One region of the Mesorhizobium sp. M0159 genome, then DNA from elsewhere that is predicted to be linked to it. Evidence: riboswitches for the same ligand, from Rfam matches in the RefSeq annotation. Region 1 holds a riboswitch; the other holds the start of a gene.

Evidence for each region. A riboswitch is a leader RNA that binds a small molecule or an ion and turns the genes downstream of it on or off. The one in region 1 is predicted to bind thiamine pyrophosphate.
Region 2: linked by a shared signal. The riboswitch ahead of thiC (phosphomethylpyrimidine synthase ThiC) and the one ahead of thiB (thiamine ABC transporter substrate binding subunit) in region 1 are both predicted to bind thiamine pyrophosphate.

Annotation. Positions count from the first base shown of each region.
Region 1 is NZ_JAMYTF010000001.1:260,436-267,640, forward strand. It holds gene NKJ32_RS01280 (ABC-F family ATP-binding cassette domain-containing protein) at 1-935, opposite strand, end outside; gene NKJ32_RS01285 (thiamine diphosphokinase) at 951-1,595, opposite strand; TPP riboswitch at 1,723-1,837, shown strand; gene thiB (thiamine ABC transporter substrate binding subunit) at 1,881-2,894, shown strand; gene thiP (thiamine/thiamine pyrophosphate ABC transporter permease) at 3,146-4,765, shown strand; gene thiQ (thiamine ABC transporter ATP-binding protein) at 4,762-5,553, shown strand; gene NKJ32_RS01305 (M48 family metalloprotease) at 5,808-7,205, shown strand, end outside.
Region 2 is NZ_JAMYTF010000015.1:4,335-11,539, reverse strand. It holds gene NKJ32_RS16600 (hydroxymethylpyrimidine/phosphomethylpyrimidine kinase) at 1-139, opposite strand, end outside; gene NKJ32_RS16595 (thiamine phosphate synthase) at 130-735, opposite strand; gene NKJ32_RS16590 (thiazole synthase) at 732-1,505, opposite strand; gene thiS (sulfur carrier protein ThiS) at 1,507-1,704, opposite strand; gene thiO (glycine oxidase ThiO) at 1,673-2,674, opposite strand; gene thiC (phosphomethylpyrimidine synthase ThiC) at 2,671-4,506, opposite strand; TPP riboswitch at 4,611-4,727, opposite strand; gene NKJ32_RS16570 (Fic family protein) at 4,910-6,454, opposite strand.

The sequences.
Region 1 (7,205 bases):
CCGACGCGATCGCCGCGCTGGATGCGGGTCGAGAATCCCTTGACCACGGTCAGATCGCCAAAGCTCTTCTCGATGTTCTTGGCTTCGATCACCAGTTTGCCGGATTCGGCGGCGTCGCTGGCTGTCATCGTCGCCGCACCCTCGGCGCCGCGATGACCACGAAAGCGCTGGCGCATGGTCTGCAATTCACCGAGCCGGCGCATGTTGCGCTTGCGCCTTGCCGTCACGCCATAGCGCAGCCAGTGCTCCTCGCGCACGATCTGGCGACCGAGCTTGTGCTGCTCGCGCTCTTCCTCCTCCAGCACCGTGTCGCGCCATTCCTCGAAATAGCCAAAGCCCTTGTCGAGACGGCGGGTCTGGCCGCGGTCGAGCCAGATTGTGGCGCGTGACACGCGCTCGAGAAAACGGCGGTCATGCGAGATGACGACCAGTGCCGAGGAGGTGCGGGCAAGCTCCTCCTCCAGCCATTCGATGACCGAAAGGTCAAGATGATTGGTCGGCTCATCGAGGAGGAGAATGTCGGGCTCCGGCGCCATGACGCGGGCGAGGGCGGCGCGCCGCGCCTCGCCGCCGGAGAGGTCGTTCGGCCGTTCCTCGCCGGTCAGGCCGAGATGCTCCATCAGATAGGTGGCGCGGTAGGGATCGTCGGCCGGCCCGAGCCCCGCCTCGACATAGGCGCGGACAGTCGCAAAGCCGTCCATGTCGGGCATTTGCGGCAAGTAGCGCACGGTCGCCGAAGGCTGGCGGAAGACTTCGCCGTCCTGCGGTTCGATCAGCCCGGCGGCTATCTTGAGGAGCGTCGACTTGCCAGAGCCGTTGCGGCCGACCAGGGCGATCTTGTCACCAACTGAGGCCGTCAGGGCGGCACCGTCGAGCAGCGGCGTGCCGCCAAATGTCAGCTTTATCCCGTCGAGATTGAGAAGCGGCGGCGCCATGTCAGCTTTCTGGGCTCAGCTTTCCGGAAGAGGGTAGGGATGCGCGAGCAGCAGCGCGCGGCCGCTGGCCAGCGCGATTTCCAACCGGCCCCTGACCTCGTTGGAAATGGTCAGCGACGAGCCGAACGCAACCTCGACATGGTCGAGCGGCCATTTGGCGCCGGTGACTGTCAGGCCGGCGAGATCCGAAAAGCCGAGCACCGAAAACAGCGTGCCGTCGACATAGTCGAAGCCAGTCTTTCCAGGCAGCAAAGGAATGCCTTCCTGTGCGCCGCTGGTCAAAAGCACTTCCGTTCCGCCTTCCGCCAGCCGGACGCTTAGCGCCAGATGCAGGAAGATGTGGTCGGTACGTTTGCCGCCGAAGGCGCCTGCGAGCACAAGGCTGGTCGCACCACGTTCGAGTGCGGCGGCGATAGCGAGTTCACCGTCGGTCTTGTCTTTTTCGGCGGGAAACACCTGCCGTGGCACGGCGGCCAGATCCTCCGGCAACTCGGCAGGCACCGAATCGAAATCGCCGACCCAGAGTTCCGGCCTCAGGCCCAGCATGCGGGCATGGCCGATGCCGGCATCGGCGGCGATGACGCGCGAGCCTTCGACCTGGCGGTCGAGCAGCGGCGTGCGGATGAGATCGCCGCCAAGCAGGATGGTGAATGTGCTCATATCTCGTGGCCCTTACCAGCCCTGCCCCGGAAACGGAAGATGAAACGGCAGACGAAACGGAAGGCTGGGCTTTGGATGCCCGGCAAACTTCCGCTTGCGCAGCACTTCGGCCGGGCCTATGTGTCGAAACGCTCTAACGGGGTGCCGGACGCGATCTTCGCGGACCGGCTGAGAGGCAAGACTGCCAACCCGCTGAACCTGATCCGGTTTGTACCGGCGGAGGGATTAGACGTTTCGGACAGCCCGACGCCTCAATTCCTTTCAACGCGAACGAAGGAGGCGCCGATGCGCAGTTTTTTCCACTCTCTTGTCTCAATTGTCCTGCTTGCGGCATCCGCGCTCGCCCTGCCAGGGCAGGCATCGGCACAGGATAGACTGACGGTCTATACCTATGAAAGCTTCACCGCCGATTGGGGTCCGGGACCGGCGGTGAAGAAGGCCTTCGAGGCCGAATGCAGTTGCGTCGTCGAATTCGTCTCGGTCGCCGACGGCGTGGCGCTGCTCAATCGTGTGAAGCTGGAAGGCGCCGCGACCAAGGCCGATATCGTACTTGGCCTCGATACCAACGTAACCGCCGACGCCAAGGCAACCGGCCTGTTTTCGCCGCACGGCGCCGTGTCGGGCGTCAGTGTGCCGGGCGGCTGGAGCGACGATATTTTCGTGCCGTTCGACTATGGCTATTTCGCCGTCGTCTACGATACCGAAAAACTGAAGAGCCCGCCGAAGAGCCTCAGGGAATTGGTCGAGGGCGATGCCGGAGAGAAGATCGTCATCCAGGATCCGCGCACCTCGACGCCGGGCCTTGGCCTGCTGCTGTGGGTCAAGTCGGTCTACGGCGACAAGGCGCCGGAAGCCTGGGCCAAACTCAAGGCGAAGGTGCTGACGGTAACGCCGGGCTGGAGCGAGGCCTACGGCCTGTTCACCAAGGGCGAGGCGCCGATGGTGCTGTCCTACACCACCTCGCCGGCCTACCACATGGTCGCCGAAAACACCGAGCGCTACCAGGCGGCGTCCTTCGAGGAGGGCGAATATCTGCAGATCGAGGTTGCGGGGATCACCACCAAGGGTGCGAAGAACCCGCTGGCAGAAAAGTTCATTGCCTTCATGACCGGACCGAAGTTCCAGGATGTCATTCCCGAAACCAACTGGATGTTCCCGGCCGGCAAAACCGACAAGCCGCTCAACCCGGCGTTCGATAAGCTGGTCAAGCCGACCAAGACCTTGCTGTTCAGCCCGGAAGACGTCGCCGCAAATCGCAAGGCCTGGGTCGACGAGTGGCTGGCGGTGATGAGCAAGTAGGGCTCAAGCCTCGTCGGATGTTTGCGCCAAGCCACCCCCCTCTGGCCTGCCGGCCATCTCCCCCTCAAGGGGGGAGATCGGCAGCTTTGTCGCCTCTCCTCATCCTGCCACTTGTGAGATTGGCGAAGGCGGCTGAGTGCGCAATCTCCCCCCTTGAGGGGGAGATGGCCGGCAGGCCAGAGAGGGGTGGGCTCGGCCATTGTCAGGTATTTCCTTCGATCAACACCTGTCGTAGTGTCGGGTAGCGCGACATGCGTACGCGTCATCCGGCCGATCCCCGCGTCACTGCCGGCATCGTCGCGCTCGCCGCCATCGCGCTGCTGATCGGCGGTGCATTCGCCGGGCTCGTCGTCGAAGCCACACGCGACCTGTCCGGCGCCGCCTCCGCTTTCGATTCCTATCTCTTGCGCGTCGTCCGTTTCACGCTCTGGCAGGCTCTGCTGTCGACCCTGCTCTCCGTTGCACCGGCGCTGTTCGTCGCGCGTGCCCTGTCGCGGCATCCACGTTTTTTCGGGCGAGGCTTCATCCTCCAGCTTTTCGCCGTGCCGCTGGCGCTGCCGGCCATTGTTGCCGCACTCGGTGTCTTGGCGCTCTATGGCCGCGCCGGCTATTTTGCCGGCACGCTGGGCGCGCTAGGCGGCCAGAGCTGGCCCGGCATCTATGGCCTGTCGGGCATACTCGTCGCCCATGTCTTCTTCAACCTGCCGCTGGCGACGCGGCTGTTCCTGGAGGCGTTGCAGACCGTGCCGGCCGACCAATGGCGGCTGGCGAGCCAGCTTGGCATGGGCGCTGCGCCGGCCTTCCGGCTGATCGAATGGCCGCCGCTGCGTGCGGCCTTGCCCGGCGTTGCAGGGCTCGTTTTCATGCTGTGCATCACCTCCTTCACCATCGTGCTTACGCTCGGCGGCGGACCCAGCGCGACGACGCTCGAGGTTGCCATCTACCAGGCGCTGCGTTTCGACTTCGACCCGGCGCGGGCTGTGACGCTGACCCTGCTGCAGATTGCCCTGACCTTCGTCGTCGTGCTGGCCTTGACGCGGCTCGGCGCCAATATGGTAGGGGATGCCAATCTGCCGGTGGCGCCGCGCCGGTATTTTTCAGCCGGTGCGGCCGAGACCGTGCTGAACGCATTGGCGATCGGGCTGGCACTGCTGTTTGTCGCCGGGCCGATGGCGGCCACGTTGGCAGCCGGGCTTGGCGCCGATCTCGGCCGCCTGGCCGGCGAGAGCGCGGTGCGGCAAGCGACGGCGACCAGTGCCGTGCTCTCCCTCCTATCGGCGCTGCTCTCTGTGGCGTTGTCGCTGTCGCTGGTCATGGCGCGCCGGGCGCTGGCGCTCACCCGGCGGACAGGCCGGCGGACACTGCTCGAACATCTGGCCGACACCGGTGCGGGGTTCGTCCTGGTGGTGCCGCCCATCGTCATCGGCGCCGGCTGGTTCCTGCTCTTGCGCACCGTCAGCGATGTCTTTGCGATCGCCCCTGTCATGGTCGTTGCGGTCAATGCGGTGATGGCGATGCCGTTCGCCATCCGCGCCATCCGCCCTGCCTATGACGCGTCGAGCGAACGCCACGAACGGCTCTGCGCACAGCTTGGTATCTCGGGCTGGAACCGGTTGCGGCTGGTCGACTGGCCGTCGCTGCGGCGGCCGCTCGCCACCGGCTTCGCTTTCGCCATGGCGCTGTCGCTTGGCGATCTCGGCGTCATTGCGCTGTTCGGCAGCGATTCCGTGCAGACCTTGCCCTATCTGCTGCTGGCGCGCATGGGCAGTTACCGCACTGAGGATGCCGCCGGCCTGGCGCTGCTGCTCGGCCTTGTCTGCCTGGCGCTGGTGTTGGCCGCGGACTGGCTGGGAAGGGGCGAGAAATCATGATGCCGACCAGCCCGGAACGGTCCATTTCGGTGGAAAAAGGCGCGGCCGTACGACTCGATAATGTCTCGTTCAGCTATGGTGAAACGCCGCTTATATTCGATGTCGATTTCCCGGCGTCGGAAATCACCGCCATTATGGGGCCGAGCGGTTCGGGAAAGTCGACGCTGCTCAATCTGGTGGCCGGCTTCGAGACGCCGCGGTCGGGCCGCGTGCTGATCGGCGGCGCCGACGTCAGCACTGCGCCGCCATCAGCGCGGCCGGTATCGATGGTGTTCCAGGAAAACAACCTGTTTGCCCATCTTTCCCTCGAGCAGAATGTCGGGCTCGGCCGCTCGCCTTCGCTCAGGCTGAGCGAGGCTGACCGCGCCGCAATCGCCGCAGCGCTGAAGCGCGTCGGCCTTGCCGGCAAGGAAAGCCGGCTGCCGCGCGAACTCTCGGGCGGCGAGCGGCAGCGCGTCGCGCTCGCCCGCGTCCTGGTGCGCGACCGGCCGGTGCTGTTGCTCGACGAGCCGTTCGCTTCGCTCGGACCGGCACTGCGCGACGACATGCTCGACCTGGTGGCCGACGTCCATTCGGAGCAGCGCATGACGGTGCTATTCGTCACGCACCAGCCGGACGATGCGCGCCGTATCGGCCAAAACATGGTTTTCCTGGATGGTGGCACGGTTGCCGCGACGGGCACCGCGGCCGATTTTTTCGTCGGGGCTGGACCGGAGGCATTCCGACGCTATATCGGCTCGGGTCCCTTTGCGGCTGGATCACGAGATGTTGCCCGGAAGCGGACATAATTTATGGTCAAACCGGCGGAAGGCGAAGCGGCGCTTGCTTGCCATGGTCGAGGTAGTGTGGCTAGGTCCGCCAGGAGCTGGTCCGGCCTAGACCGTGATTTGCCCTTGCTGCCTCGTATCTGTCGGACGCACGAAGGACGCCGTAGCACTTGATTTTGCGCGTGATGCTTTCCGGAAATCGCGCCCGATTTTCGCGGTCACGTGCCAGGACTTGAAAGGACGCCGATCTGCCGACCGGCATCGACAATCGGAGGGTGAAACCGCTGGCGCGCTTTCTGGCGCTGGCCGGTCTTGCCGTGGCGCTGGCAAGCTGCCAGATGTTCACGCCTCCCGACGTGCAGGAATCGGGCTTCCAGCCCTCCGACAAGCCGATCACGGTCGACAATGTCGCCGCCAACGGCAAGCTCGCTCAACTGGCGAAGGCGCAGCACCCGCGCATCCTCGCCACCTATGGCGGCGAGTATTCCGACCCCAAGCTCGAGCGCATGGTGGCCAAGATCGTCGGCAGACTGACCGTGGTGTCGGCCAACCCAACCCAGACCTACCGCATCACCATCCTCAACTCGCCCAACGTCAATGCCTTCGCGCTGCCGGGCGGCTATCTCTACATCACCCGCGGGCTGCTGGCGCTGGCCAACGATTCCGCCGAGCTTGCCGCCGTCATCGCGCATGAGATGGGCCACGTTACGGCCAACCACGGCCTGCAGCGCCAGCAGCTGGAAGCCGAGGAGGGGTTGGCGACCAAGGTCGTTTCGGATGTGCTCGGCGACAACCCGACGGCCAAGGCGGCGCTGATCCGCGGCAAGCTGAGGCTGGCCCAGTTCTCGCGCAATCAGGAGCTGGAGGCCGACGCCATCGGCATCAAGTCGATCGGCGAAGCCGGTTTCGATCCCTACGCCGCCGGCCGCTTCCTGCAGTCGATGTCGGCCTATACCGATTTCCGCTCGATCAGCGGCGCCACCGACGCCAGCCTCGACTTCCTGGCGACGCACCCCAACACGCCGCAGCGTATCGACCTCGCGCAGCGCCACGCCCGCCAGTTCGGCGCGCCCGGTGTCGGGTCGCGCGACCGCGATTCATTTCTTGCCGGCGTAGACGGGCTACTTTACGGCGACACGCCGGAGGAAGGCTATGTGCGCGGCGAAACCTTCCTGCACCCTGGCCTCGGCGTGTCGTTCTCGGTGCCCAACGGCTTCGTCATCGACAATTCGGCGGCGGCGGTGACGGCGACCGGCCCGGGCGACATGGCGATCCGCTTCGACGGCGTTTCGATCGACAAGAACCGCTCGCTGACCGACTACATCCGCAGCGGCTGGGTTGCCGGCCTCGACGACAGCAGCGTGCGCCAGGAGACGATCAACGGCAACGAAGCGGCAACCGCGCATGCCGGCGCCGACGGCTGGCAATTCGACATTGCGGTGATCCGCGCCGGCGGCCAGGTCTACCGCTTGCTGACCGCGGCACCGTCGGCCAGCACCTCGCTGAGCACGGTGGCGCGCTCGGTCAGCGGCTCGTTCCGCATCCTGAGTGCTGCCGAGAAGGCGGCGTTGAAGCCACTGCGTATCCGCATCGTCACGGTGCAGCCCGGCCAGACAATGGGCTCCCTGGCCGCACAGATGGTCGGCGTCGACCGCAAGCTGGATTTGTTCAGG
Region 2 (7,205 bases), on a different contig from region 1:
GCACCGTCAGCGCTGTGACAGCCAGGCAGGTGCGCACGCCAATGGAAGCGATCGTCTCGATATCGCGTGCAATTCCAGCCCCACCGCTGGAGTCTGATCCGCCGACCACGAGCACATGCGGTTCTCGACTCAGCGCCATGGCTTTGTCTTTTCGATCCATTCTCGCGTGCGCGCTTCGGGATCGGCATTCAACGTGATGTCGGTGACCACCGCCGCGCTGTCCGCACCAGCCTCGAAGACACCGTCGAGCCGGTCGGGGTTGAGGCCGCCTATTGCGACCAATGGGATCGGTGCGACCCGGCGCTTCCACTCGCTGATCCGTTCGAGCCCTTGCGGCGCCCATTTCATCTGCTTCAGGATGGTGGGATAGATGGGGCCGAGCGCGATATAGTCGGGCTCGGCAGCGATAGCCGTTTCCAGTTCGAGATGATCGTGCGTGCTGAGCCCGAGCTTCAATCCGGCGTACTTAATCGCCAGCAGGTCGGCCGCAGCCAAATCCTCTTGGCCGAGATGGACGAAGTCGCAGCCTTCCTCGATTGCCGTGCGCCAATGGTCGTTGACGATCAGTTGGCAACCATGGACCGCGCAGACGCCGTTCGCGCGGCGGATTTCCGTCCGCAACGTGGCCTCGTCCCTATCCTTGATGCGCAACTGAACCAGCTTGACGCCAAGCGGCACCAGCCGTTCGATCCAGGCGGCGCTGTCGACGATCAGGTAGAAGGGGTCGAGCTTCATGAAAAAACTGCCCTGCCAATTGTCGGCGTCGACGGCACGGCGACGTCGCGCGGTTCGAGCATTCCCGAGTTGAAAGCTTCACGACCGGCCTCGACCGCCTTGCCGAACGCACGCGCCATGCCGACCGGATCGGCCGCCTTGGCGACCGCGGTGTTCAGGAGTACGGCGTCAAAGCCGAGCTCCATGACGGTTGCCGCGTGCGACGGCCGTCCGAGCCCCGCATCCACGATCAGCGGAACGCCTGGGAAATGTCCGCGCATCGAGCGCAGCGCCGTGATGTTGATCGGTCCGAGAGCGGAACCGATCGGCGCGCACCACGGCATCAAGACCTTGCAGCCCGCCGCAAGCAGCCGCTCGGCAACGACAAGGTCGTCGGTAGTATAGGGGAATACAGCAAAACCGTCCTCGCACAGGATGCGGGCGGCTTCGACCAGACCGAACACATCCGGCTGCAGGGTGTCGTGGTTGCCGATCACTTCGAGCTTGACCCAGCTCGTACCGAAGACTTCGCGCGCCATTTTCGCAGTCGTGACCGCTTCCTTGACGGAGTGGCAGCCAGCAGTGTTGGGCAGGATTCTGACGCCGAGCGAGCGGATCAACGACCAGAATTTTTCGCCGGCCCTGCCGCCTGCCATTTCACGGCGCAAGGAGACGGTCAGCACCGACGTGCCCGACGCCTTGACCGCATCGGAAAGGATAGCCGGCGAAGGATATTGAGCCGTGCCGAGAAGCAGGCGGGAGGGAAGCGTCGTCCCGAGAAGTTCGAACATGTTAGCCTCCCTGCATCGGCGAGAGGATTTCGATCCGGTCGCCGTCGTTCAATTGGAATTCCGCCCGGCTGGCTTTGTGCACGAGGTCGTTGTTGACGGCGGTCGTGAGCCAATCGCCCTCATAGTCAAGCGCGGCAAGCAGCTCGGCCAGCGTGGTGGCGGCAACCTCATGCACTTTGCCGTTGACCATCAGTTTCATGAGCAAGCTCCTTGGTTCCGTCTTGATTGAAAACCAGGTCGGCAGCCTGGCGCGCCATGGCGGGAGCCAGGAGAAAACCGTGACGATAGAGCCCGTTGATCGCGATGATCTCACCGTTCGTTTCGGCGCGCGGCAAATTGTCGGGAAAGGCTGGACGGACGCCAACACCGGTTTCAACGATCTCGGCCTCGCCAAAGGCCGGATGGAGGGCATAGGCGGTACCCAGCAGCTCCAACATGGAGCGCGCCGTAACCGGTCCGGCGGACTGGCTTTCAATCATCGTCGCACCAACCATGAAACGGTGGTCGGTGCGCGGCACTGCATAGAGTGGAAAGCGCGGATGCAGCAGCCTGACCGGGCGCGACAGCGAGGTATCAGGGGTGCGCAGGATGAGCATTTCGCCGCGAACGCCGCGCAACCTGTCATCGGCGGCTGCCATTCCCGTGCAATCGATCTGACGATCGAAACCAAAAACATGCTGGGCGTCGGCGCCGAAGTGGAATTCGACACCCATGGCCGCGAGCTTGTCATGAAGCGCTGCCATCGCCTGGCGCGGATCGAGATGGCCCTCATCGGGAAAGAGCAGTCCGCGGCGGAAGCGGCCGGCTAAGTCGGGCTCCAGCAAGGCAATTTCATCTTCCTCGACGCGCCGATAGCCCGACGTGCGGCTGGCGAACCGGTCGAGCTCGCCCGCATCGCGCGGCGCGGCCACGACCAGCGTTCCCCGTCGTGTTACCAAGCCGGGCGTTGCGGCGTCCCACCAGTCGGCGGCGTCGCATCCGAGATCCAGCACCGGCTGCTCGGCGCTTTCACGCTCGCACCATGGCGCCAACATGCCACCGGCGAACCACGACGCATTGCCCCCAAGGCCAGGCCTTGTCTCGGCAACGGAAACCGCCGCGCCGCGTGCGGCGAGCTCGAAGGCCGCGGTGAGGCCGGCAACGCCGGCCCCTTTGACCAGCACCTTCATGATGGCTCATGCGCCTGTGGCGAAAGCGGTGCGCCGGTCTCGTCCGCCGGCACGTAGAGATCGCCGCCCTCGCGGTATTTCGCCGCCATCGCCGCCATGCCCTCCTTCTGCGCTTCGGCGCGGATGTCGTGGGAAATTCGCATCGAGCAGAATTTCGGTCCGCACATCGAGCAGAAATGCGCCAGCTTGTGCGCCTCCTTGGGCAAGGTCTGGTCGTGGAAGGACCGTGCGGTTTCGGGGTCGAGCGACAGGTTGAACTGGTCCTCCCAGCGGAACTCGAAGCGCGCGCGGGAAAGGGCATCATCCCTGACTTTCGCCGCCGGATGACCCTTCGCCAGGTCGGCGGCATGGGCGGCGATCTTGTAGGTGATCACGCCAATCTTGACATCGTTGCGATCGGGAAGGCCGAGATGCTCCTTGGGCGTGACGTAGCAGAGCATGGCGGTGCCGAACCAACCGATCATCGCCGCGCCGATGCCGGAGGTGATGTGGTCATAGCCCGGCGCGATGTCGGTCGTCAGCGGGCCAAGCGTATAGAACGGCGCCTCGCCGCAAACGGCGAGTTGCTTGTCCATGTTCTGCTTGATCTTGTGCATCGGCACGTGGCCAGGCCCCTCGATCATCACCTGGCAATCCTTCGCCCAGGCGATCTTCGTCAGCTCGCCAAGCGTTTCCAGCTCGGCGAACTGCGCCGCATCGTTGGCATCGGCGATCGAGCCGGGACGAAGGCCGTCGCCGAGCGAGAAGGAGACGTCATAGGCGCGGCAGATGTCGCAGATCTCCGCGAAGTGCTCGTAGAGGAAGCTTTCCCGGTGATGGTGCAGGCACCATTTTGCCATGATCGAGCCGCCGCGCGAGACGATACCCGTGACCCGGTCAACGGTCAGTGGGATGTAATGCAGCCGCACGCCGGCATGGATGGTGAAATAGTCAACGCCCTGTTCGGCCTGTTCGATCAGCGTGTCGCGGTACACCTCCCAGGTCAGATCCTGGGCAATGCCGCCAACCTTCTCGAGCGCCTGGTAGAGCGGCACCGTGCCGATCGGCACCGGCGAGTTGCGGACGATCCAGTCGCGGATGTTGTGGATGTTGCGGCCGGTCGACAGGTCCATCACCGTATCGGCGCCCCAGCGGATCGCCCAGACCATCTTTTCGACCTCTTCAGCCATCGACGATGTGACGGCGGAGTTACCGATATTGGCGTTGATCTTGACCAGGAAATTGCGACCGATAATCATCGGTTCGCTCTCGGGATGATTAATGTTGGCGGGAATGATCGCGCGTCCGCGCGCCACCTCGTGGCGGACGAATTCAGGCGTGACGAAATCGGGCAGTGTCGCGCCGAAAGCCTCGCCGTCGCGCTCAAGCTTGCCGTGCAGGATCTCGCGACCAAGGTTCTCGCGGATGGCGGCGAACTCCATTTCGGGTGTGATGATGCCGGCGCGCGCATAGGCAAGCTGGGTCACCGCCTTGCCTGCTTTGGCTCTGAGCGGTCGGTGGCGAATGGGAAATTCCGGCGTCAGGCGTTCGCCCGCGGCGAATCCGTTGTCCTCCGGCCGGACATGGCGGCCGTCATAGGCCTCGACATCGCCCCGCGCCGTAATCCATTCGTGGCGAAGCCGTGCAAGGCCATTTTCGATGCTGGTTTCGACAGTCGGGTCTGTATAGGGGCCGGACGGATCGTAGACGGTGACGGGCGGTTCGCCGGCCGTCGGATGGACGGAGATTTCGCGCATTGGCACCCTGAGCTGCGGGTGGATGGTACCGGATTTGTGGATTTTGCGTGAGGCAGGCAGCGGTCCCGTCGAGACGGCGGGGGTGAGGGCATTCATCTTGAGGCTCCTTTGCTCGTTGCATTGGAGACCCAGTTCTGTGCCGGAAGGATGAAAAGACGCTTCTAGCGACCTGCCGAAACAGGACCTCGGGCGTAAACTCCCGCAAAGCGCTTGCACCGTCCCTACGCCAGTATGAACTGGATCAGGTTCAACGGGTCACTGCGCCGCGAATGCCAACAGTATCTCAGCCCCTTGCCGGGACTCCCCTGGTGAATGCGTGAGGTTGGACGGGACGGCTCCGGTTTGTCAAGCGCGTTCTGGCCGCGGCTGATCGGCGGTCGGTCAGACCGTGCGGAAAAAATCGTGCATGTCTCGGCGACAAGTCAAGCGTCGGAGATGAAGGCAGGGACAAGGGAAACGCAAACCGTCGGACTAAAAATCGATCCTGATGATCACACCTTCAATGGGCACCAAAGGTTTGCGCGTAGATCGCCTCGATTCTTCCTGCCTCGTCACTGGTCAGCGCGGCGAATTCCTTTTCGCGCGCGCGGTTCGATAGATGTCCATCATTCTGGTGAAGAAAACGGAAGAGCAGATCGGTCAACCGCTCGGGCATGTCAATAAAGGCGTCCACCTGCTGTCGGAACTGATCGTAGCGCTGCAGAAATGCGGTTTCCTGGGGAAGGTCCCGTTCGATCGTCCGCTGAACGCAGGCATAGAGGAATTCGGCATGCGGGGTTGCATCGAAGAACCGGTAGAAATCACCGGTGTCATTCAGCACCCGGACGTTGAATTGCGGCGTCGGTTCCCATTCCACCAACGGCAGAAGGCGCTGCGAATAGCTCTCGAGCACGCCCCTGTACTCGTTGATCTGGTCCAGGATCGCGGCCGAGACGGGAAAGACAACTCCCGGCGGATTGAAGCCGCGCATGGCAAGGACGTGGTGGATTAGGTAGCGGTGAATGCGGCCGTTTCCGTCCTCGAACGGGTGAATGTAGACAAAGCCGAAGGCGAGGATTGCGGCGGCTACGACTGCATCAAGGTTTTGCGCGGGGCCCTGATCGAACGCCGCCATTCCATCAATTAGCCGCGGCAGGTCCTCGGGCCGAGCGCTGATGTGATCGGGCAAGGGCGTGCCGTTGTCTCGGTCATGCTCACCGACGAAACCTCCTTCTTTTCGGAAGCCAAGTCTTACGAAACGGGCGTCGCCAAGTACAATTCTTTGCAGACGCAGCAGCTCATCGCGATTGATCGGCCAGCGGCCGGATTCGCCGATGGCGCGGCCCCAGCGCTGGATGCGATCTTGCGGCGGGTGCTCGCCCTCGATCGCATAGCTTGATCGCGAGTCTTTGAGCAAAAGAAAGGCGGCGGTCCGAGCAAGAAGGTCGCGCGGCACGTCCGCTACGATTGCCTCCGCGCGCCGCGGTAGTTCAAGGCCGATGAATTTTTCGAGAATCTTGGTGCGGAACACCAGAGGGCAGAACTCACGCGTGCCGGGGAGATTGTCCCTTACGCGGTAGCGCGAAGCGGTCTTGTCGGGTCCCGGCCACTGCAGCTCGGGATCGACAACCGGAATGTATCGTCCGGCCTTCGCGTCCGGCAGATCGATACGCGCGCCCCTCAGCCATTCATATAAAAACCAGATGCGTCGGGCATAACTGCCGGTCGGGCTTTCACGGACCAGCGCCTCGATCGGCGCGGGACCGGTCACTTGGAACAGCCGCTTGAGGACGGCAAGGTCCAGTCCCTCGTACTTGAGCGCAAAGGTCAGGTGGCCTTCGAGGGTAGGATTTGGGGCATGGCGGGGGGTCATGATCCGCCAGCCATCCCGTTCGGTAATGCGATGATGCTCGCCCGTGGCGAACAACCTACGGGGCAAGGGCACGGCGAGCCTGTAGGCTCCGATCAGGGCGCTGTACCCGGCCGGGGTCGCCGTTTCAGGAAGGCGGATTTCCTGAAAAACGGTAACAGGACCTGAAAATTGGTGCTCTTGCACCGCAGGCATGAAAAGCGAATCCTTTCATCGAATTTTGGTTAGTTCGGCCAAAACCTATGAAAAATGATCCTATCCCATGAAAATTGATGCCACAAGACAAATTTTCCGAAAACCGATTCTAAAACGGTGCTGAAGTCGATCAAGCAAGAACTCCGCCACCGGCTCAAGGAAGCGACTTCAGACAAAAAGGTGAGTCCAGGAACCGCCATTCGCCCGCCTGTTAGTCACGAGGCCGGCACGAATGGCCCGCCTTACGTCGAGCCGGATTGCTCGAGGAGCAGCGCGCCGTTCGGGGCTGCCTCATAGAGCGCTCCGGCGCGCGATCCCGATTTGATAGCCGCGATCACGCTCGCGACTGATCTTGGTGACGTGGCGGCGTCGGAGTAGAAAAGTGATGCAGGATCTCGGTGGCGTCGTGTGTGTGTGACCTGAAATGAGTTCTCTACGGTATGGGGGGCGGCACGCAGCGCGCGCGTCTTCTCGGCAAACAGATCGACGAAGCGGCACCGAAGGGAAGTTCCCGGCATTCATTCTCGCCATCGCTGCCCCAATTTGCCGACCGGACTGCCGATCGATCTCGGCCAATACCTTGCGCGCGCAAGGGCCGAAGCTGAACTGGGCGGCACCTGCTCATTCGGGAGCTAACTCATGCTTGGCGCGCTAGCCCGAGAGAGCTGTGCCTGATCGAATGCGTGAAATCGTAGCTCGGGGTGGAGAGGCTGACGCGGTCATCTGTCACCCGCCTTCGGGCTGTAACGAA